One region of the Fusibacter sp. A1 genome, then DNA from elsewhere that is predicted to be linked to it. Evidence: riboswitches for the same ligand, from Rfam matches in the RefSeq annotation. Region 1 holds a riboswitch; the other holds the start of a gene.
What was found. A riboswitch is a leader RNA that binds a small molecule or an ion and turns the genes downstream of it on or off. The one in region 1 is predicted to bind thiamine pyrophosphate.

Region 1 (10,278 bases):
GAAAAAAAGGCATCAACGAGCTTGTAGTAAATGTAAACATCATGGTCGATCTTGACATCATGAACTGGGTGAAACCAGGCGAGCTTTTGCTTACTACCGCATATGTATTTAAAAATGAACCGCTAAATAGAGTGAAGCAAATGATTATTGAATTTAAGGAAAAAGGTCTGGCCGGTCTGTGTGTGAAGATCTATCCTTATATCCAAGAACTTGATCCATCGCTAGTAGCACTTGCTGATGAACTTGGTTTTCCCGTAATCGATTTGGATTATGAAGTGCCCTTCAACGATATCATGACCCCTATCTATAAATTACTTCTCAATAGACAAGCTCTAATTCTTGATAAGGTGGAAGCTGTCCACAATGAGACGATGGCTATCCTTCTTAAGGGCGGTACAGCTGTGGATATCGTAGACATGTTGACAGGCAATCTCGAACATCCTACTTTTTATGTCGATTATCAGTTTGATGAGGTGATCTCTCCATATAAAGTGGACGAACGATTTTTAAAGATTACCAACACCTATGCCAGAACCAGGCAAATGGTGATCGGTAGAAAGCGTACAGACACGATAACGGTGGATGAACAGTCAGTTGAGCGAACATTCATCCCGGTGCTTGTAAAAGATGAGGTGCATGGACATTTAGTCGTCTACGGGCATAAGAGACCGATTGGAAATGTCGATATATTAAGCCTTGAGTCGGCTGCCTCACTTTTGGCGATTGAATCCTTAAAGAAACTTTCGATCAAGGAAGTCGAAAACAAGTATAAGGCAGAATTTTTCGATGACCTGATAGCAAACGATTCGATCAGACGGGAAAAGGCCATTGAACGGGCTGGCAACTATGGATTCAGACCGGAAAGCCACTATAGCATAGTCAGCATCAAGCTGATCGGAGATGAAGATCAGGGAGGTCTGATCAAGTCGCAGCGGATGACCAAGGTGATCTACCTACTTGAACTCATGCTGATGAAAGTCTCTCAAACCTATTTGGTCTCTACAAAAGAGCAGACAATCAACTTGCTGTTCATGTGGAAAGACAAAGTAAGTTATAAAAAGAACATCGGAACAATTCTTAACCATGTCGAAGAGACCTTGAGCGATAAATCGCTTGTACCTGATTTCATTGTGGGTGTCGGTAGAATCTATGAGGACATCATCAATACACATCAGAGTCTGACAGACGCCTTAAAAGCGATTGAACTTTCTGGAATTAATCAAACTAAAACGATTATATTTGACGAATTGGGTATATATAAGTTGTTAAGTCATGATGTGCTTAGGGATGAACTGACTGAGTTTTATCAGGCGTCGATCGAACCCCTAGTCGCGTACGATAAAAAGAGGGATACCGATCTTGTAAAGACACTTGAGATTTATTTTGAGATGAACGGCAACTTAAAAAAGATGTCTGAATCGCTGTTTACCCACTACAACACCATTCTCTATCGCATCACCCGTATTAAAGAAATTACGAATAAGGATTTGGATGATGAACAGGATCGTTATGGCCTCCAGACTGCACTAAAAATCAAGCATATTTTAGAACTCAAGAGGTAAGCTTATGCAAACTGTCTGCAAACGATGTGGAAAAATCAATAAAACAGCTGCCAATACTGGCTATTGCAGCGCTTGCCAACCGCTTGAACGACAGGATTATGAGGTGGTCAAGAACTATGTGAGCGCACATCCCAACGCCCAGATGATAGAGGTCCACAGGGCTACAGGGGTCAGTTTAAAAGTCATCGACCGGATGATCAACAATGGCGGACTGATTGTGGTTCCATCAAAGCATGACAATAGGGATGAATGAATTGTAAGAAAACGACTAAGAGCAGTCGTTTTTTTTATGTAATATTAACAAAAATATATAGATAAAAACACTAAAAACACTTTTAATGCATGAATCATCTGATATAATGTTTTGGGGTTATGTCATCTGACATATAAGACAGGAGGTATTACATGAATAAAAACAAGGGTTTTCTGGAGCAGTTTTTCAAGCTTTCAGAACACAAAACAACTGTAAGTAGAGAGTTGATAGCCGGTTTAACAACCTTTATGACTATGGCTTACATATTGGCAGTCAACCCATTCATCCTTGGTACTACAGGCATGGATAAGGGTGCATTATTCACTGCTACAGCGCTCGCTGCAATCGTGGGGACGGTCGCAATGGGTATGATGGCGAACCTACCATTCGCACTTGCGCCTGGTATGGGACTTAATGCCATTTTCGCATTCACTATTGTCGGTGCGATGGGGTATAGCTGGCAAACCGCTTTAACAGCCGTTTTAATTGAAGGTATCATATTTATTCTTCTTACATTCTTCAACGTGCGTGAAGCGATCATCAATGCCATTCCTTTGGGAATCAAACACGCTATTTCAGTCGGTATCGGTCTATTTATCGCCTTGATCGGTTTTGTCAATGCGGGAATCGTACAATCCGGAAAATTCGCATTGCCTGACGGGTCGCTTGATGGACTTATCGTTTCGCTTGGTGATTTGACATCACCTGGTGCGCTTGTCGCAATCATCGGACTTTTAATCACTGGTGTGCTGCTGGCTAGAAACGTACGTGGAGCGATACTCATAGGTATTGCGATTTCTACTGCCATTGCCGTACCGTTCGGTCTAATCAATTTTGATAATTTCACACTGGTTCAAATGCCACCTTCTTTGTCGCCGATTCTCTTTAAGTTTGAGTTTTCGAGCATCTTCAACGGCGATATGCTGGTCATTCTGTTTACCTTACTATTTGTAGATATGTTCGATACGGTCGGAACGCTGATTGGTGTATCCGATAGAGCGGGTATGCTCGATAAGGACGGTAAGGTGCCTAACGCTAAGCAAGCGCTTATGGCTGATGCGATTGGAACTACTGTCGGCGCCGTTTTAGGTACATCTACTGTAACGACATATGTTGAATCGGCAGCAGGTGTTGCAGACGGTGGTAGAACAGGTCTTACAGCGATGTCTACCGCGTTCTTCTTTGCAGTCGCTTTATTCTTTGCACCGCTGTTCTTAATTGTTCCTGCGGCAGCTACGGCTCCAGCGCTGATCATCGTCGGTATGTTCATGATGGCTCCTGTTGCTAAAATCAAATGGGATGATTTCTCAGACGCCCTACCAGCTTTCTTGACATTTGTCATGATGCCTTTCACTTACTCCATCGCAGACGGTATCATCTTTGGTATCGTGTCGTATGTAGTGGTTAAAGTATTTACTGGAAAATCTAAAGATATTCCAACATTAACCTATGTTCTAGCGGCAATCTTTATCGCCAAGTTCATTATCGAGAAATTCCTATAACCCTAAAATCGACCGCTCTGGAGTGATGAATCGCTCCAGGGCGGTTTTTACTTATAAAAGATAAGAACGATGACTTTCGTATCTCTAAATTACTTCACACCCTTAGGTACTTGAGGTATACTTTTATCTATGAGGTGACATGATGATTAGATTTACTGGCGACATAATCGACTTAAAAAAAATTCATGAAAGCGGCCAATCCTTTCGGTGGAAAGAGCTTGCAGAAAATAGGTTTCTTGTGGTTCATTTGAATGGATTATGTGAGATGGTACAGATTGATGAGTGTACGGTACAGATAGAAAATATGATCGGAGAACCGGTGGACTGGATCACCTATCTGGACGGGCAAAGGTCTTATAAGGACGCGAACGATGCGATTCTTGAGCGGGAGTCCACCCTTAAAACTTCAATCGAGTTTGGCAGGGGCATACGGCTACTTAGGCAAGATCCCTTTGAGATGATCATGACCTTCATCATGTCCGCGAACAATCATATTCCAAGAATCCGTAACTTTGTTGATAAGCTTTCTATCTGCTCAGGACGGCTCATTGGGACTGTGGAAGGTGAGGAAGTTTATGCTTTTCCGACAGTGGAAGAGGTGACACACCTTACTGAAGGTGACTTTAGAGCGATGGGGGTAGGTTACCGCGCGCCCTATTTTGTACAAACCATCGAGTATTTGTCAGCTTCAAAAGAGTGGCGAAACTGGTGTGAGCTTGATACCGAGGCGCTTGTAAAAGAACTGATGCTTCTAAAAGGTGTAGGCCGCAAGGTGGCAGACTGTATCGCGCTTTTCGGTTATGGCCGATGGGAAGTTTTCCCTGTAGATACATGGATAAAAAAAGCTGCCAAGGACAAATGGGGAATCGATGCAGGTGGAGATAAAGAAATCAGGCTTGCGCTGGAAAGAAAGTTTCCTGTCGCAAGAGGCCTGGTACAACAATACATGTTTTATTATGAGCGAAGCATAAAGCTTGAAAGGAAGTAGGTGACTTCATGTTTGGTGATATTGTAAATGCGGCTGCGATTCTCATAGGGGGAAGCTTGGGAATCGCCTTAAAAGGGCGTGTGAGTGAGCGCTTTGAAACCCTTATCCTTCAGGCCATGGCTCTTGGGGTGCTGATTATCGGATTTCAGGGCGCGCTGAAGGTGACAAATCCGCTGATCATGCTGATGTCGCTAGCAAGCGGAGCCCTTCTTGGTGAATGGATGCGCATTGAGGATAGGCTGACTAATTTTTCGCAATGGATCAAAGATACATTTGCGATCAAGTCGGATGGCTTTGTTGGCGGTTTTGTCTCTGCGACGCTACTCTTTTGTGTTGGATCCATGGCGATTGTAGGAAGTTTGAACAGCGGACTTTATAACGATCACAGCGTACTTGTCGCCAAGGGGTTGATCGATGGCGTGATCAGTGTCCTGTTAGGGAGCACTCTTGGTATCGGAGTAGCCTTCTCAGCGATTCCTGTTCTCCTTTATCAAGGTAGTATCATCATCGGAGCGGGATTTTTGAAACCGTTTTTAACCGAAGTGCTTATCGCAGATATTTCAACCGTCGGAAGTGTGCTGATTATAGCGATTGGAATCAACATGCTGGGTATTATGAAAATCAGAGTTGGAAATCTTTTGCCTGCCATCGCAATGGCTGTGGTCTTTTCTTTGACTTTAAACTGATAAATTTTATTTTAACTCATGGTTTTGGGTATAGGATGGGATAGATGTTAAATGACTGATGATTGATAGCGATAGATCTGGTGGTGGAATATGGAACAGTTTTTAGCTAGACAACCTATTTTTGATACAAAACTTAATGTATTTGCTTATGAATTGTTATATAGAAGCGATGACCGTTTCAATACCAGTGTTTTTTTTGATGGCAATCAGGCTACGTCGAAAGTGATCACCCAATCGATGATGGTTACTGATTTTTCAAAGCTTGTTGCAAATAAAATGGCATTCATCAACTTCACCGATCAGTTGATCCTTGAAGAAATTCCGCTTCTTTTCGATAAGGATAAGCTTGTCGTTGAAGTGCTTGAAGATGTGCCGGTCACTGATAAGCTGATTGATGCCATTATCAAATTCAAGCTGATGGGATATACAATCGCTCTTGACGACATGGTTCTTGATGGACCCACAGAGCCGCTCATGAAGTATGCGGATATTGTAAAAGTAGATTTTATGATGACCTCGCCTATGGATAGGTTGGTCCTGACAGAGAGACTCAAGCAGTTCTCGGTAAAACTACTGGCAGAAAAGGTTGAGACGATGACCGATTACCGCGAAGCGGTAAGACTAGGCTATCATTATTTTCAGGGTTACTTTTTTGCAAAACCGGATCTGATAAAGACGACGGATATCAAGACCATCTCGACTTCATACCTTAGGCTGATGCAGGAACTTTCAAGCGAATCGCCTGATTATGAAAAGTTGTCGAAGGTTGTGGAATCCGATGTGTCCTTGTCGTTTAAGTTGTTAAAACTCATCAATTCGGCGGCGTTCTACAGAAGCGCGAAAATTCAAACGATCAGTCAGGCGCTTGTGATGCTGGGGCTCAAAGAGCTTAATAAATGGGTGATGCTTCTGATGCTTCAAGAAGTAAGTGCGGACAAGCCGGACGAGCTGGTCAGGACGGTCCTTATCCGAGGGAAAATGATGGAGAAGCTCGCTGAGCATCTTGGTCTGAAGTCGCTTGCCGATGAATCCTTTTTAACTGGTCTCTTATCGCTGATCGATATTATGACGAACAGGTCGCTTGACGATGTGCTAAGCGAGTTGCCGCTTGACGATATCATCATCAGTGCCTTAAAGGGGAACATCAACAAACTAGGTCATATGCTTGGACTTGTCAAAAGTTATGAACAGACGGACTGGACTGGCATGTATCAGTTTTGCAATGAACTCTCATTCAGCGAGCAATCACTGCCAACTGTCTATTTTGAGTCGATGCAGTGGGTAGAGGAGATATTGGACACCTATTAGCAGAAAGGAACTTCAATGAAAATATGTGATTGCGATGTGATTCATCCTGAAAAGGTCGAGTCCGCGAGAAAGCATATGCTGGATAATGACGAGTACCTGGGACTAGCTAGCTTTTTTAAAGCCTTTGGCGACTATAACAGGTTGAGGATTATCAGTGTATTAAAGGAACAGGAATTATGTGTTTGTGATTTGGCAAATCTACTGGATATGTCTCAATCGGCAATTTCACATCAACTGAGAATCTTAAAGCAGGAAAAGTTGGTGAAATACAGGAAAGAAGGGAAAGTAGTTTATTATTCGCTCGATGATGAACATGTTTTTTCAGTTTTTGATACTGGAAGACATCATGTGACGCATGGATGAATGATGATTGCATTAAAAGGGGTTGAAATCATCCCTTTTTTAGTTTATATTGGTATAGTTAGCACTCGTCTTTATAGAGTGCTAAAATCAAACAAGGAGGGTCATCATGAAAATTAGACCATTAGGAGAAAGAGTAGTAATCAAACGCGTTGAAGCAGAAGAAAAGACAGCTAGCGGGATTGTTTTACCTGGACAGGCAAAAGAACAACCACAAATTGCCGAAGTAGTTGAAATACCGCTTAATACTGATGCTGAGTTTCCATTAAGTGTCGGTGACCGTGTGATCTTTAAACAATACTCGGGATCTGATGTGAAAATCGGTAACGATACGTATACAGTAATTGATGTTGAAAACATATTGGCAATTGTAGAATAGGGAGGTTTTTGACATGGCAAAAGAAATTTTATTTAGTGAAGACGCGCGAAAAAGACTGGAAATCGGCGTTGATAAATTAGCGAACACAGTAAAAGTAACACTTGGACCAAAGGGCAGAAACGTTATACTTGAAAAAAAATTCGGATCGCCCCTTATCACAAATGACGGCGTGACGATCGCAAGAGAAATCGAACTTGAAGATAAGTTTGAAAACATGGGCGCGCAGCTGGTTAAAGAAGTAGCTACTAAAACAAACGATGTCGCCGGTGACGGTACGACAACTGCGACATTGCTTGCACAGGCGATTGTACGCGAGGGCCTGAAAAACGTGGCTGCAGGCGCTAATCCTATGATTCTTAGAAAAGGCATTGAAAAAGCGGTGAAGGTGGCAGTAGAGGAGATTAAGAATATCTCAGCGACTGTGGACACTAAATCGGCGATCGCCGATGTCGCTTCCATTTCAGCTGCCGATTCAGAAATTGGAGAGCTGATTGCTGAAGCGATGGAAAAAGTGGGAACAGAAGGCGTTATCACTGTTGAAGAATCAAAGACCATGACTACTGACCTTGAAGTGGTTGAGGGTATGCAATTTGATAGAGGATATATTTCATCTTACATGGCTAGTGACCATGAAAAAATGGTTGCCTCTTTGGAATCACCATATATTTTAATCACAGATAAGAAAATCACAAGCATCCAAGAGATACTTCCGATCCTTGAGAAAATCGTTCAAGAGGGCAGAAAACTGCTGATCATCGCTGAAGATATCGAAGGCGAGGCGCTAGCGACACTCGTAGTGAACAAGCTGCGCGGTACATTCGATGTGGTTGCCGTCAAGGCACCAGGATTTGGCGACAGAAGAAAAGCGATGCTTGAAGATATCGCCATTGTCACAGGCGGTCAAGTGATTTCGACTGAGCTTGGATATGACCTAAAGGAAGCGACAGTAGACATGTTAGGTCGCGCGCACCTTGTGAAAGTCGATAAGGACAGCACGACGATCGTTAACGGTGAAGGTGCCCACGATGTCATCCAGGAGCGTGTGAGACAGATAAAAATTCAAATTGAGGCTGCAACTTCAGACTTCGATAGGGAAAAACTACAAGAACGCCTGGCTAAGCTTTCAGGTGGTGTAGCGGTTGTCAGAGTAGGTGCTGCGACTGAAGTTGAAATGAAAGAAAAGAAACTTAGAATAGAAGACGCCTTAAACGCGACTCGTGCAGCTGTTGAAGAAGGAATCGTGCCAGGTGGCGGAACGGCTTATATCAATACGGTAGCCAAAGTCGAAGCGCTGATCGAAACACTGATGGGTGATGAAAAGACAGGCGCGATTATCATCAGACGAGCGCTAGAAGAACCTGTGAGACAGATCGCACACAATGCAGGTCTTGAAGGTTCTGTGATAGTGGATAAAGTACTTAACTCTGAGATCGGTATCGGATTTGACGCGCTCAACAACGTGTATGTCAACATGAAAGAAGCTGGAATCGTCGACCCGACGAAAGTGACAAGGTCCGCGCTACAAAACGCGGCATCTATTGCAGCGATGTTCTTGACAACAGAAGCAGCAGTCGCTGACATAGAAGAAGAATCACCAGCAGGAATGCCAGGCGGAATGCCGGGCGGCATGGGGATGATGTAGTTCGATCGTACTTTGTTCGAACCGCCCCACCGGCAAGGGAGCTTGTATTGTAGGTACCGAAGAGGTGAAGAAAGAGGCCATGGGCCTCTTTTTTATTTACATCAATGATATCCGTCCTACGGCCGGGTGAAATGTGCAAACACATGAAATACCTTCGGTATGATATATGCCCAGTGCATATGAAAGGATATTATATCATGGTTGTATAGCGACTATTTACATCGCAAAGCGATATATCACACCCGAAGGGTATTTCATTGCATTATATTGCATTTTGTTTTCATCCCCTTTACACTCACCTGAGAACGACTCCCAACTAGTTGACAACTTCACAAAACCGTGTTAAGTTGTAGTTAAGTAAATATTTGCACTAGGGGTGCCTTCGGGCTGAGAGCAATAGCAACCCTTCAAACCTGATCCAGTTAGTACTGGCGTAGGGAAGTGAGACTGATATCCTGGTGCATATTTTTTGTAGCAGTTTTTTATATTTTTGAGGAGGAATACTAGTTATGAGATCAAGAAATTACACACGTATGCTTGTCGAGGCGGGGATCATGATTGGACTTGCCTATGTGCTAAACCTTGTGAAGGTGTTTGAGATGCCGCAAGGTGGTTCGGTTACAGCAGGTAGTATGATACCTATTCTGATTTTCGCATTTCGTTGGGGTATCGGCCCTGGATTCTTGGCAGGTGGAGTGTTCGGTCTGCTTCAACTCGCCTTGGGTGGTTATATAGCGACTCCTGTGCAAGCACTGCTTGATTATCCGATAGCTTTTGCTGTTCTTGGACTAGCTGGTCTGTTTGCTACTTCCAAAGAAGTGAAGATCACAGGAGCTTTTTCAGGAATCATCTTGGCGATGGTCGCAAGATTTGCAGCACACGTCGTTTCTGGTGCCGTCTTCTTCGCAGAATACGCTCCAGAAGGTATAAATCCGTGGATTTACTCCATGACATACAACGGTGGATACATGGGTGTTGAAGCCTTAATCTCGTTTGTAGTTATCGTGGTGCTTGCAAAATCGATCAAACGTGAGATGCTGCTTCAGGCATAATCTGTACTATTTCAAATGTACGCCGTGTAGACCTTCCTACACGGCGCTTTTCGTTAGAAGCCACTTCGTTACAATAATTTATTATATTTGCTCTTGCTATTCCCTTTAGAAAAAGGTATTATATTCTCATAGAGAATCATTATCAATTAAGAATCAACCTAACTAATAAACCAAGCGGAGGAAATGAATTATGATGAATATTACTTTTGGCGGCAATACTGTTACAGTGAAACAAGCGGCTGCGGTTGGACAAAAGGCTCCTAACTTCACAGCGACGGCTCAAGACTTATCTCCTTTTGACTTTTACTCTAAAACAGATAATAAAGTAAAGGTGATCAGCGTCGCGCCATCAATTGATACGGGCGTTTGCTCACTTCAAACTCAGCGCTTCAATGAGGAAGCGGGTAAGTTGAAGGAAGATGTTCAAATCGTGACGATCACAGTCGACCTGCCATTCGCACAAAAGCGTTTCTGCGCTGCTGAAGGTGTGGAGAACATCGATGTGGTATCCGATTACCAGAACCGTGATTTCGGTTCAAAGTATGG
Region 2 (13,889 bases), on a different contig from region 1:
AGGGCGTCTTTCACATGCTTCTCGCCGAACCGCTCGGACTTTTCTAGCAGCAATTCTGTATCCAGGCTTCTAAGGAGCTTGATCAAACTCATCTTAGGCACCTAAAAAACCGGTGAGTGGTGATGAGGCGACAGCAGAAGAGCTTTTAGGTCCAAGCTTGGCCTCAAAGGCGCTGCGCCCCGCTTCAACCGCCTGCCTGAAGGCTTTTGCCATGATCTCAGGACAATCAGACGAAGCGATCGCCGTATTCACCATCACCGCATCCGCTCCCATCTCCATCGCCTCGCAGGCTTCAGAAGGTCTGCCGATTCCGGCGTCAATGATCACCGGCACGTCGATTTCCTCTATGATGATACGAATCATCTCTTTTGTCTGAATCCCCCTATTGGACCCAATCGGCGATCCCAGAGGCATGACAGCCGCAGCCCCTGCCTCCTGAAGCTTTCTTGCCGCAATCAGGTCTGGATTCATATAGGGGAGTACGATAAAACCTTCTTCAGCGAGTACCTTGGTCGCCTTGATGGTCTCTTCATTATCAGGAAGCAGGTACTTTGTGTCGTTAATCACTTCAATTTTTATAAAATCGCCGCAACCCATCGTTCTTGCAAGTCTGGCGATCCGAATGGCCTCTTCGGCGTTTGTAGCCCCAGAAGTGTTGGGAAGCAGTGTAAGGTCCTTTGGTATGTATTCTAAGATATTGTCGCTACCCGCTTCTAAATCCACACGCCTTAAGGCAAGTGTCACCATCTGCGCACCGCTTGCTTCAATCACTGCGGGCATGAGGGCCTGGTCAGAAAACTTGCCACTTCCTATGATCAGCCTCGATTTGAATTCCATGTTTCCCAGTTTAAGCATCTCTATTCTCCTACGTTTCCTTTTCGCCTAAGATCAACCGCACAGCCATGTTTGCCTGATGAGCGCTTGCTACCATGACTCTTGGCGCCATAAGTCCCATGTGTTCCTTAGCTCCTGTGACAAGATCACCTACAAGGTATAACCTGTCGAACCTACGCGTCGTTTCAATCGTGTTGCTTGAAAGTGTACCTGCCATGCCAGACCCCGCTACAATCGGCATCTTACAGTGCGTAAGCAGCTCTGATACCAGCATTGCCTTGCTCTTTGGGTCATCGAAGGCTTCGATGACCACATCGCATCCTTCGAATAGCGACACGGCGTTTTTCTCATCCACTTTCACATGATGGCACTCAACGACGATATATGGATTCACTTTCGAAACCAGCTCTTTCATCGCATCCACCTTTAGAAGACCCAGATGTTCGATAAAGTAGGCCTGCCTGTTAAGATTGGATGGTTCCACCACATCGAAATCGACGATGACAAGCCTTCCGACTCCCATTCTTGCCAGTGCCAGCACAGCGTTTGATCCCAGCCCACCGACACCTGCGATACCAACAGTAGAAGCCTTCATCTGTTCATGAACCTTTGGTGTATGCCTGCTTGCCATCAAATGTTCAAGCGTCTCACTAGATGGCTTGCGCCCGCGCTTGATCAGGACCACTTCGTCCCCGTCCTGCAAGAGGTAGTCGTCGCATGCGCTGAATCCATTGACGTACCTGATATCGGCATCCTCATCATGAAGAAGCCTGAATGACTTCAAATCAATCGATGACGACTCGATAATACAACCATTGTATTTAATCCTCATCAGCCACCTCCTACAAACTGAACTACCTCGAGATTATCACCTGGTTTCAACCGGATGCTATCATAGTCCGCCTTTTCTACAATCACCTTATTCAACTCGACCACAACAAGAACAGGATTCAAGTGAAGATCTAGGAGCATTTGAGAAATCGTTTTGTGATCAAGTTCCATTTCCTTACCATTTACCACAACCATACGTTCACCTCCATCATGTAAAACACATTCTGTATACTATATAGACAAAAATAAAAGGACTTATTCACGTAGAATAAGTCCTCTTGCACTCGCAATTAGTATACTCCCTACGCTGGTCTTAACCAAACAGGTTCTTAGGGTTAGCATACGCCTCTCAGCCTTTCGGCACCCCTGATACAAAATAACTATTTAATTCCCTTTGAGTGTATCAAAGTGTTTCTGAAAAAACAACCGCTAAATTTGTGACACTTTATCTATATGTCATATTTTGACATGAGAAGGTAAAAAAAAGGAGACCAATCGGTCTCAAAACAAAATGAAGGGGATTTATTAATTAATAGGGGTTTTAGCTCATATAAACTTTACCAAGAAGTTGCTCCGGATGCAATAACGACTTCGTCACATTCAGATTAACAATTCTTAAAAAATCAAGCTTTGTTACAACTCTGTTACTTTTATACCCTCACTTTTTTTGAATAATCAGAATTATGGCTGATCTTACAACAATAAATCAACCGTATTGTCCTTCTTGTCCTCTTTTTGCGCTTCATATCTTTTTGATGCAAGCAACATCCTTGCCTGAGAAGCCATCTGTTGTGCGCGCGAAGCAACACTGATATCCTGTGAGGACGGTTTCACAGGTGCCATCGCAGCTTTAATGACCTGCTGGGCGATTTGTATCATTTCCTCAGGATCATCAGAACCTGGAATGGACAGACTAACTTCACCGCCGCTTATATAGCGTTTCCCATCGGGACCAATCGTATAGGTATAGGAGGCGCTGCCTGCGATGTCTCCGCCTGCGGATTGATGGGCGCGCTCATGCGCTATCACTTCCCGCTCCCTGTTTACAAGCTCCCTGATCACAGACCTGTTCTTTGAATCATCTGTCGTAGTCTGACTCTCCACGCCAGAAGCGTTCTTCACGTCCTTTTCAATCGGTCTATCTGCTTGTACTCTTTGATCGCGATCCGAAGGATTATTAGGATAAGCATTTACGTTTTTTTTGTAAGTATCGATACGCATGTTGAACACCTACCTTACTTTATTGATACCCATTATCGATGATTTCAAGCCTCAGCAGTATCTTTTCCATGTCACTTCGACCAAATTTCCTACAAAAAAAACACCACGCAAGTGGTGTTCAGTCAATTAATTTGTCATCAGCTGGCTTGGTCGCCTTCGTCAGAAATTTTGACGATTTCAAACTTCACATTCTTCTTTGTGATGTTTTGTAATCGGTGTATCATATTTTGCTGTTTGGTGACTTCGAGCGATTCTCCCATCACGATATAATCGACATTCAGCTTTTGTGCGAAGTCAGCCAGAGACGCATCGATATCTTTTGATTTTAAGACATTGACACTGGCGTTGTAGTCTTTAGATATGTCAAACAGATATTCCAGCGCATCCGATTCTTTCATTTTTCCAAAATATCTCCAGTTTTCCTTAACCACGTGTACCATATATATTTCATCATGATCGTGTCTGGCTAATTCAGCAGCGTGAGCCAGCAGCCTTTCACAAGATTTTTGCTGGGTGACACAAACCATCACTTTTGTTTTGCTTCTCATAAATACCTCCCTGATTCCTCATGATAATCATACTTGCAAAATATGAACATATTATGACGAGCAACTAAACTCCTTCACGATTGTGAAAACGTTTCCCAAACAATTATACCCCATACGATAGTCAAATAACAGACGGATATCTTTCTATTTTTGTGTTTTTCATATATAATCAATCAGTAGCGTACAAAGGGAGGTTAACATGACAACATACCACAAAATATTTTCTTTGAAAGATTCCTATTTTCTAAAAGAATACGAAACAATCAAACATCATAAGAATAAAATCAGATATTTAAGGGAAGAAACCGTTGCTTCGGCATTTAAAGCCGGAGACGTTCAAATTATCGTTCACTTCGAAGAATCAGGACGCGTTATTGAAATTGATGACTTTTCTGATCGTGAAGTGATCAAGAAGTATCTTGGTCCCAAATTTCTTACTTTCTGATAGGCAAAAAATCTAAAAAGCCGAGCGTAAGCTCGGCTTTTAATTTTAATCAACACAACTTATATCAGGTAACCGTCTAGTTCAGACGGAAGCTCGTCGCAACTAATTGTAGCAATAAAACTAATGTCATAACGCTTACTGATTTCTTCCAGTTTCGAAACGAACTCAGGCGTTTGAGTCACCTTGCAGTCCATTACTTTGCAAAGACCATCAATGAAAATATGTTCGATATCATAATCGTTCGATATCACACCGCATACAAAACCTAAGAACTCACTGATTGATGTAACCGGATAATCAGCCATACTGATAAATCTCAAATCATGCTTTAGATCATACATATGTCTCTTGTCATCATCGATGAATACGACATGTCCTGCCGATTTTTCCATCGCCTCGTTAGCTAATTGAATAATTCTTTTAGTTTTACCTGAACCCATTTTTCCTGAAATTAATTTGACCATGTTAACCATCTCCTTAATCATACCCATTTCGGGCGATGTCGTGTTGTAATAACCTGATACAAATATATTTCGACGTTCCTTCGCCAATCCCTTTAAATTTTCTGAATTTTTTATTTTTTTGTTTTTTTAGCTAGTTCTGCTCAAAAGATCTTCTCAACTGACCGCAAGCTGCGTCAATATCATCGCCTAACTCTCTTCTTACGGTTACATTGAGTTTTCCGCTTTCCAGCATCTTTTTGAACTGAAGGACATCTTTTTTAAGGGTCGGTTCGTAATCGCGCTCTTCGATCGGATTGATAGGAATAAGATTGACATGAATCAACTTGCCTTTCAAAAGCTTTACAAGCGCGCCCGCATGCTCTCTTGTGTCATTGACTCCTTTAATGAGCGCATATTCGACAGTCACCCTACGCCCGGTCAAGGCGATATAGCGGTCAACAGAAGCCATCAGGACCTCAATCGGGTATTTCTTATTCACGGGTACTACTAGGCTTCTCTCATCGTTAAACGGCTGATGAAGCGAGATGGCAAGTGTGATCTGAAGCTTCTCGTCTGCAAGCTGATCGATACGGTTGACAAGTCCACACGTCGAAACGGTAATATGTCGCTGTCCGATTCCTAGATGTTCCTGATTGCTTACCGTTTTGATAAACTCAACCACCGCTTCAAAGTTGTCCAAAGGTTCGCCACTACCCATCAGAACCACATGAGACACCCTTACATTCGCATCCGCAGCCACGATTGAGATTTGCTCCCACAGCTCGTAACTTTCCAGGTTCCTTGCAAGTCCGTCGATTGTCGAAGCACAGAATGTGCAGCCCATTCTACATCCGACTTGCGATGAGATGCAAATGGAATTTCCATGCGCGTATTTCATCAATACCGCTTCCACCTGATGACCATCCCTTAAGGAGATCAGATATTTTTTCGTCGAACTTTCCTCACTGCCCTGCACTTTAACGATTTTCATGTCGAAAAGTTGGTATTTTGCAGAAAGCTTATCCTTAAGTTTTTTAGGAATATTATGCATTTCATCGATAGAAGCGACTCGTTTATTCATCATGAATTCCCAAATCTGCTTCGCTCTAAATTTTGGTTCCCCTAAGGATACGACCACTTGCTCGAGTGAGGCCATATCCAAAGCATATAAACTCGGTTTCATTTTACACCTCTAGTCCTTCCACACCCAACCAATTGAAAAATTGATCGCGTCTGTAGTTAATCGGATAGTCTCTTGGGATCGATGCCCTGTCAAGCAGCTGGTAACACTGAGAGAACTCTGCAAGGTCAAAGTGGATATGCGCGTCGCTGCCCAGTATGATCGGAATGTTGTTTTCATAGCATAGTTTCGCGAGCATCATGCAATGCTCCTCGCTGCCTGATCTGCTTCCTGAGACAAATGTGCTGTTGTTGATTTCAATGGCTATGTTTTTGTCCTTACACGCCCTAACGATCGCAGCATAATCAAGTGGAAACTTAGGATTTCCCAAATGACCTAAAATCCTAACCTTGCTTTTCTCTATCGCACCGCAGACCGCACTCGTATTCTGCTCGACAGTACCCGGTTTAAGTACGACATCGTGAAGTGACGCGATCGCATAGTCAAGCCTATCTAAAAACTTCTCCTCGATATCGATATCTCCGTTGAAGTTGATGATGTTCGCTTCTACCCCTCTTAGGATAAGCACGTCATCGATATATCTTGGTATGACGGTCTGGTTTGCGATATGAAACACATTGGGACCACCCGGCATTGCCGGTCCGTGATCGGATATGCCAAATGCGCTGATGGCATGTTCTTTTGCGTAGTTCACATAATCCATCAATGTGGAATATGCATGCCCGCTCGAAATTGTATGTGTGTGTAAATCTACGATAAATGCCATCCTAATACCCTCTTTCGATATCTACTGTATTGATCAAATCACCTTGTGCGGTGAATCTTTTCAAATTTTTCATAATGACCTCAAGTCGTCTTGAATTCCTATGCTCCGATACCCACGAATTGTGTGGCGTGATCAGAACCTGATCATAGGTCCATAGGCTTGAATCCGAATTCAAAGGTTCCTCTTTTGTGACATCTAGCGCCACAAACCTGAATTTCCCTTTTAGAAGCTCCTCTTCAAGCGCTCGCTCATCGAGTACCGAACCTCTTGATATATTGATGAGTATCGCATCATCCTTCATCAGAGACAATCTATAACTATCCATAAACTGCTCTGTATGAACGGTTTGCGGTAAACAAAGCACAAGTGCGTCGGCATTTTTAATATACTCATCTACCTGATCTTTACCTATGACCTTGTCAAACCCCTCTACATAGTGTCCGCTTCTGTTCATGCCGATAGTATAGGCACCAAATCCCTTAAGGCGTTTAATCGCTTCTTGAGCGATCGATCCTGTTCCTAAGAACAAAATTTGCTTATCTGTCAGTTCTTCAACCTGCGTATCGATCTTCCAAATTCTATTTAAGGACTGCACAATCAGAGGATATGCCCTTTTAACGCCCACAAGCAGCATCATGACGATCCACTCACCCATCGGTGGGCTATATCCGCCCCTATTGTTTGTGATGATCAGCCCTTCTCTCGAGCTTAACTTTTCAGGAACCTGATCCACTCCTACACTTGAGAGCATGATCAGCTTGAGATTCGTCAGTGTGGACAGGTTCATTCTGCCAAACGGATCATAGCAGATTAAAACCTCGGCCCTTGAAAAATCCATTTCTTCTGTAATTCCCGATTCAGGAACTATTTCGACAGAGTAGCCGAGCGACTCTATCTCATCAATCACTTCTTTACCATAATCATAAGTCATCACAACATGCATCCTGTCACCTCACCTACGAAAAACGAGTCAGATACATTTTCTGCATCTGACTCGTACAACTTTTAATCTTCCAGCGGCTCTGTTAATTCAGCATATTCATCAACTGTCGATGCTAATATATCCGCTAAACCTACAAACTCACAACCGTATTGATAGACATTACCTTCCTGACCGATTCTAATGATTTTCAAGACTGAATAAAAGAATTTCTCATCATCAAAAGTGATTTTGGAATTGAAGTAGTAATTCAGCGGCAATTCATGTGTCGAAGCGAAGCCGACACCTGTTTTAGATACGTCTGTCACTGTAATATCTTCATTCACATTGTCAATCTTCACATAGTCTTGCTTATAGAGCGATTCGATTCTTATGGAAATATGTGTAGGATATCTGGTTGAACGTCTTCTATCTTTCATTATTTCACCTCATCTTCATTAAGTAATTATAGTGTATCATACAACCGTGAGAGTCACAATATATACGACAGTCAATGTCAATCCGTATCGGGATACGCTTTTTTGATTTTAATAAACTCATCGATATGCTCTGTCAGGAGTTCAACGAGTTCTGGCTGAAACATTTTTCCGCTCTCACTCTGGATATAGCGTAAAACATCCTCGTCCGCCCATGCTTCCTTATAGACCCTTTTGTGACTTAGGGCGTCATATACATCCGCAATAGAGGTGATTCTAGAATATACATCGATTTCCTCACCCTTTTTACCGTTTGGATATCCGGATCCATCCCATCGTTCATGGTGTGAAAGAGCGATCGTGGCCGCAGTTTTCAGAATCGGACGTTTAGACCGCTTCAGTACGTCATATCCGATCTGAGTATGGGTTTTGATGATTTCGAATTCTTCCGGGGTCAGCTTTCCAGGTTTATTCAGTATCTGGTCGGGAATCCCCACTTTACCGATATCATGCATCGGCGAAGCCAACCTCAAGAGGTTAGCATCCTCATCGTTATGTCCGTAAAGCTGTGCTAACTTAAACGAATACTCGGCAACCCTCACAACGTGGTTGGCTGTCTCTTTAGAACGTGTTTCAACTATCTCACCTAAAGTCACAATTACTTCTTTTTGCGTTTCCACAATCTCTGAATTAAGCAGTGTATTGTCATATGCGACTTTAGCGTTATTGGCATAAATTTTAATCAAATCTCTTTGCAAGTCCGAAAAGTCGACTTCGCTTTTAACATAAAAGTACTGGCTCATGTCTGAGAGTCCGGCAAAGTAGAATACAAACGATTGGTCGCTGAACACGATATCCTTATGATATTTCGACGACTCGATCTGATTCAATAACCCCTTAAAGGTATGCTCTGTGATAAGGATGTCCTTGCTATGTTCAAAATCACCATAAGTGTTGCCCACCGTGTATTCTCCATCGATCTCATTGACTACAAGTGCCGATATATGAGGGGTCGTACCTGTTTCGATGGCTAGAAGTTCTCGGTAGTGCTGAAGCATCAAGGCGTCATACTGCTCGAACTCCTTAAAGTTGAAAAGCTCTCTGGACTGATTGAGAATCAGTTCAAGACCACGCCTGTTTCTATCTATCATCCGCATGTCCATGTAGGACCTAAGGGATGCGATGACTGCAGTGTATAACTTTTGAACAGTAAGTTCCGTTTTAGATTTATAATCGTTGATATCATAGTTTCTAATCACATCGTCCTGAGGAGCTTGTCCAGGTTGTCCTGTCCTTAGGATGATCCGAACAAATGGATTTTGCAGCTCATCTCTGATGTATTTAACGACTTCAAGACCGGAATCTTCGTTTTCCATGACCACATCAAGAAGAACAATCGCAACATCTTCATGCTCCCTCATCAGTCTCTTGGTATCCTCGCCAGAATATGCGGTTAGAAGTTGAATCCCTCTGTTTTCATATTGAAATTTTCGCATTACCATTTTAGTCATGATATGAACTTCTTCTTCATCATCGGCAACAATCACTTTCCAAGGCTGCAGGTGGACAGGACTTGTTGCAGTTGGCGTCTGATCTTCATAAAATAGCAAATCGTTATCGTTCATTTTCATCACCTTCTTCGCATTTGGCAAATAAACTATGTCATAAAAAATGTATTTACATACTACCGTCCCCATGTATGCATGGAATAAGCCTTACCTCATATATACCAAAAATAAATGGCTGTAACCAAACATTTGAAAATTTAATTATGAGTTTCTTACCTGATATCTATCATTTTTTGATCAGATAATCAACAGCGCTGAAATATCCATCGGTGCCCAAGCCAGCAATCACACCATCGACTCCTTTGGTTGTGATCAGCTTACTTCGAAAGGATTCACGGTTGTGTACGTTGCTGATGTGCACCTCTATTTTGGGGCACTTAAGATTGTACAGCGCATCGAGAACCGCAACAGAGGTATGACTGTATGCAGCCGGATTGATAATCAACTTGTCAAATGCATCTGTCTGCTGCAACCAATCGATGAGTTGTCCTTCATGATTGGATTGTAGCACTTCAATTTGAACCTCGTGCTCGATTCCATATGCTACCAAGTTCTTTTTTAGTTCTTCATAACTAAGATTACCATAAATTTGGGGCTCACGGGTGCCCAATTTGTTGAGATTAGGGCCGTTTATGATTCGAATTCTCATATCTTCTTACCTCCTCAACCAGTTTTCTAAGCGCTTTTTTTCGATTCGAGCAATTGACAACCACATGCCTCGCCCGCTTATATGACTGTTTCCTCTTATGATACAGCTTATATAGTATTGACGGATCGTCTTTGAGCATCGGTCTTTTTTTTGTATTGATATGCCCTACGATCTTATCTATCGGACGGTCCAACTGAATGACCAGGCCGTTGCTCCTCATCCACTTCACATTTTCCTCACGGGTGACAACACCACCTCCAGTCGCAACGACTAGCGATCTTGTTGTCGGCAAAGCCTTTAGGCTTTCTGTTTCCCAGTCTCTAAATACAGATTCACCTTCACTAAAAAGTTCGGGGATTCTCTTTTTTGATCTGATTTCAATCCAAGCGTCCAAGTCGACAAATCCGAAATTGAGTTTTTTTGCCAACATCCTACCGATTGAACTTTTTCCAACGCCCGTGATGCCAATGATAAAAACCATCATCTTTGAGCCATCCTCATCAGATCGTAAAGCGCCATCGCAATGACTGACTCTACGACAATGGGTGTTCTTATAACAAATGCCGGATCATGTCTTCCGGTCAACTCATGCTCTATGTTGACTTTTTCCCTGATATCAATCGTTTCCTGTCTTATATAGATCGATGGCGTCGGTTTAAAGGTGCATTTCAATTCAAGATCCATTCCATTGGTTATGCCTCCGAATATGCCGCCATTAAAATTAGTTTTGTGCTTCACAAGGCCATCTTCATAGTAAGCCTTGTCATTCACCTGACTTCCATGGGCTTTGGCAAAATCGATTCCCAAGCCAAACTGAACCGCTTTCATTCCTGGGATGCCGTATAGCCATGCTGCAAGCTCCGATTCAACCGAATTGAAATGTGGTTCGCCAATACCGGCAGGCATTCCGCTTACATTCACCGCCACCTCACCACCTACTGAATCACCTTTTCCTTGAACCTCGCTTAAGAGCTGAGTCACAAGTTTTTTCCACTCCGGTCGAAGGCACTCATACCAAGTACCTGTTCCACTGTCTACGGCATCAAAAGGAAGCGTCAGTCTTCCAAGCCTGACAAGACTGGCTTTTATTCTCAGACCCTCGGTTTCTAAAAGTTGTCTGACAAGCGTCCCGGCAACCACGTAACAAGCTGTCAATCTACCCGAAAACATTCCGCCACCCCGTATATCGTTCTTACCGCCGTACTTGATATAGGCTGGGTAATCCGCATGCGATGGTCGCATGATATGCGCCAGTTGATCGTAATCTTTGGATTTATGGTCTGAGTTTCTGATGATAAACGTAAGTGGAGCGCCAGTCGTTTGTCCAAGATAAACTCCTGAAATCCATTCGACGCTATCTGTTTCGCGTCTTTGACTGGCATATTGACCGCCAGTACTTCTTTTACTTAGTGCGTTTCTTATAGAATCCTCATCGATCGTCAGACCGCTGGGGAGGTTGTTTATCGTCATGCCGATAGCAGGTCCGTGCGATTCACCGAACAGTGAGTATTGGACCACGTTTCCTTTGATACTACTCACGACAATCGCCTCCTAAACGAGCAAAGTCATCATAAAAATGCGGGTAAGACTTTTTAACCGCTTCAGCGCCATCGATGATGACCGGTTGCTCGCATACCGTACTCGCGATCGCCATCGCCATCGCTATCCTGTGGTCGTTCCAAGAGGACACGCTGCCACCTTCTAATTTGGATACGCCATTGATGATCATTCCATCTTCTGTCTCTATGATATCCGCACCAAGCTTCGATAATTCAGAAACAGTGCTTTTAATCCTATCGGATTCCTTGATTCTTAACCGCTGTCCGTTGATGACCCTAGTACGTCCTTCTGATACAGATGCTAAAACGCAAAGTATCGGAATGATATCAGGAATCTCAGACGCGTCAATCGTCGTACCATGAGTTCTAGTCGGAGTACTGATCAGCATGTCGCCTTCCCAGTTTAAACCGCCTTTCATTTCATTGATCACGTCGATGACCTGCGAGTCTCTCTGTAAGGATTCCTTATGCAATCCCTTTAGTCGAATCTCATCGCTTATCTGTCCTGCGACAATCCAGAACGCAGCATTTGAATAGTCACCTTCAACGACATAATCTGTCGTCTCATACTCTTGATTTCCCTTAATGATAAACCGTTTATAATCCTCATTGATCACTTCAATGTTATGCTTTTTAAGAGTATTCAGAGTCATATCGACATATCCTTTTGACTCCAGTTCACCCTCTACGATTACTTCTGTATCATGCTCCATCAGCGGCAGGATGAAAAACAGTCCTGAATAATACTGCGAGCTCACATTTCCAGACAGGCTGACACTTCCATCAATGGCTTTTCCAACTACCGTAAGAGGTAATTTCCCGTCGTAGCGATACTCAACCTGTTTCGCATCGAATATATGTAAAAAATCGTCGATCGGTCTTTCAACCAATCTGTTTCGTCCTGTAAAAGTGGTTTTTCCGTCGACAAGAAGCGACATAGGGATCATAAACCTAAGGGTCGAACCCGATTCATTGCAATCAACTTCTGTTTGAGGAGCGACAAGGGGCTTAGGTTTTATCCTCACGCTGTCTTCCTGCTCATCGAGGTCCACACCAAATGCCCTAAGCGCGTTTATCGTCGCTTTGATATCTTCAGAGAAGATCAGATTGGACACTGTGGAATCCGCTCGACAAAGAGACGCACTGATTAGCGCTCTGTGGGAATCGGATTTCGAAGGAGGTACCCTTAAGTCACCGCCAATTTTCTTTGATAAGATCTTGATTGATTTCACTGAAAATCCCCCTCAACACTTCTACAAGTTCAGTTTCTTCAATAGAATGAATCACTGGACATCCATAATCCTTTAATAGAATCAGATTCAACTTATTTTCTCGAATTTTTTTATCCTGCCTTAGGCCATTGATAAACCACTGCGGATGTTTGTAGACGCTTGAGTCAAACCAAGGCTCTGAGGACATCCACTGAAGAAATTCCAGATAGATCCGCTCATCCATTCCAATCATGTTTTTAGATAATGACAAAGCGATCACTATACCATACATGACGGACTCACCATGTCCGAACCCCTTGTAATCAAATTCCTTTTCCAGGCAGTGTCCGAAAGTATGGCCAAAATTCAGCACCATCCTATGACTTGATTCCTTTAAATCCGAGTGTACGATTTCGAGTTTATAGTTTACGCAGCTTTCAATCACCTCACTGATGTGATCGGCCCACTTCTCACCCTTTTCAACTACAAAATCGAACAAGCTTTTATCGTATATCATACCATATTTCTGAAGTTCTCCAAGTCCATTCAGCCATTCTTTTCTTGGTAGCGTTTTCAAAAAATCCAGTCGGTAGAAAATCTTCTCCGGCTCATGAAAAGTACCGATCAGATTCTTCCCAAAAGAAGTGTTTACAGCAGTTTTACCACCAATCGCAGCATCTATCATTCCAAGCAAGGTGGTAGGACATGCGATCCAAGGCATTCCCCGCTTATAGATTGAGGCTACAAAACCACTGACATCGGTGACAACCCCGCCACCAATGGCAATGAGCAGATCATCTCTGTTTAGTTCCAGTTCCAGCAGCTGGTTTAAAATCAGTTGGACATTTTCAAAATTCTTGTCTGTTTCCCCACCGATCTTGTCATACATGCCTACGACCAAGCTGTTATCAAGCAGTTGGTCTATCCACGACTTATGGAGCATACTAACTTGCCTGTCGACAACGAGAAAAATCCTTCTGCCGTTTGCAAGTGACACAAGTTCCTTAGTACCTGAATCAGGTTTTAACACATACTTAGCCGATAAGCTCATGGATGATCTCCTCAATCGCTTCATCAGAAACGGTCTCTCCTTGCCAGATCTCTTGAGCAAGTACCGCTTGACATACAAGCATATCTATCCCATGAAATACTTTTTTATCAAGAGCGGTAGCCTGTTCAATAAGCGGCGTCTTATGTGGCTTGTAGACAATGTCCGCCACATGGCTCACTGTCATCTTCTCAAGATCGATCACACGCTCTCCAGGAAAATGGGGACCGCCCACAGGTGTCGTATTGATCACCAGATCAACCACGATG

Region 2: another riboswitch for thiamine pyrophosphate. It lies ahead of thiS (sulfur carrier protein ThiS); the one in region 1 lies ahead of thiT (energy-coupled thiamine transporter ThiT).

The regions. Positions count from the first base shown of each region.
Region 1 covers NZ_QQWI01000003.1:98,706-108,983, reverse strand. Annotated here, with positions in the region: gene DWB64_RS04525 (PucR family transcriptional regulator) at 1-1,562, shown strand, start outside; gene DWB64_RS04520 (hypothetical protein) at 1,567-1,815, shown strand; gene DWB64_RS04515 (NCS2 family permease) at 1,989-3,317, shown strand; gene DWB64_RS04510 (DNA glycosylase) at 3,457-4,305, shown strand; gene DWB64_RS04505 (DUF554 domain-containing protein) at 4,314-4,991, shown strand; gene DWB64_RS04500 (EAL and HDOD domain-containing protein) at 5,082-6,299, shown strand; gene DWB64_RS04495 (metalloregulator ArsR/SmtB family transcription factor) at 6,315-6,662, shown strand; gene DWB64_RS04490 (co-chaperone GroES) at 6,769-7,038, shown strand; gene groL (chaperonin GroEL) at 7,052-8,680, shown strand; TPP riboswitch at 9,043-9,137, shown strand; gene thiT (energy-coupled thiamine transporter ThiT) at 9,190-9,732, shown strand; gene tpx (thiol peroxidase) at 9,923-10,278, shown strand, end outside.
Region 2 covers NZ_QQWI01000006.1:33,346-47,234, forward strand. Annotated here, with positions in the region: gene thiH (2-iminoacetate synthase ThiH) at 1-92, opposite strand, end outside; gene DWB64_RS09475 (thiazole synthase) at 94-861, opposite strand; gene thiF (sulfur carrier protein ThiS adenylyltransferase ThiF) at 866-1,666, opposite strand; gene thiS (sulfur carrier protein ThiS) at 1,666-1,860, opposite strand; TPP riboswitch at 1,947-2,043, opposite strand; gene DWB64_RS09490 (putative metalloprotease CJM1_0395 family protein) at 2,359-2,886, opposite strand; gene DWB64_RS09495 (universal stress protein) at 3,024-3,434, opposite strand; gene DWB64_RS09500 (hypothetical protein) at 3,634-3,879, shown strand; gene DWB64_RS09505 (hypothetical protein) at 3,939-4,343, opposite strand; gene rlmN (23S rRNA (adenine(2503)-C(2))-methyltransferase RlmN) at 4,474-5,505, opposite strand; gene DWB64_RS09515 (phosphatase) at 5,507-6,229, opposite strand; gene DWB64_RS09520 (NAD(P)-dependent oxidoreductase) at 6,231-7,172, opposite strand; gene DWB64_RS09525 (PilZ domain-containing protein) at 7,235-7,588, opposite strand; gene DWB64_RS09530 (HD domain-containing phosphohydrolase) at 7,666-9,210, opposite strand; gene aroQ (type II 3-dehydroquinate dehydratase) at 9,380-9,802, opposite strand; gene DWB64_RS09540 (shikimate kinase) at 9,774-10,286, opposite strand; gene aroC (chorismate synthase) at 10,283-11,341, opposite strand; gene aroA (3-phosphoshikimate 1-carboxyvinyltransferase) at 11,334-12,593, opposite strand; gene aroB (3-dehydroquinate synthase) at 12,553-13,623, opposite strand; gene aroE (shikimate dehydrogenase) at 13,607-13,889, opposite strand, start outside.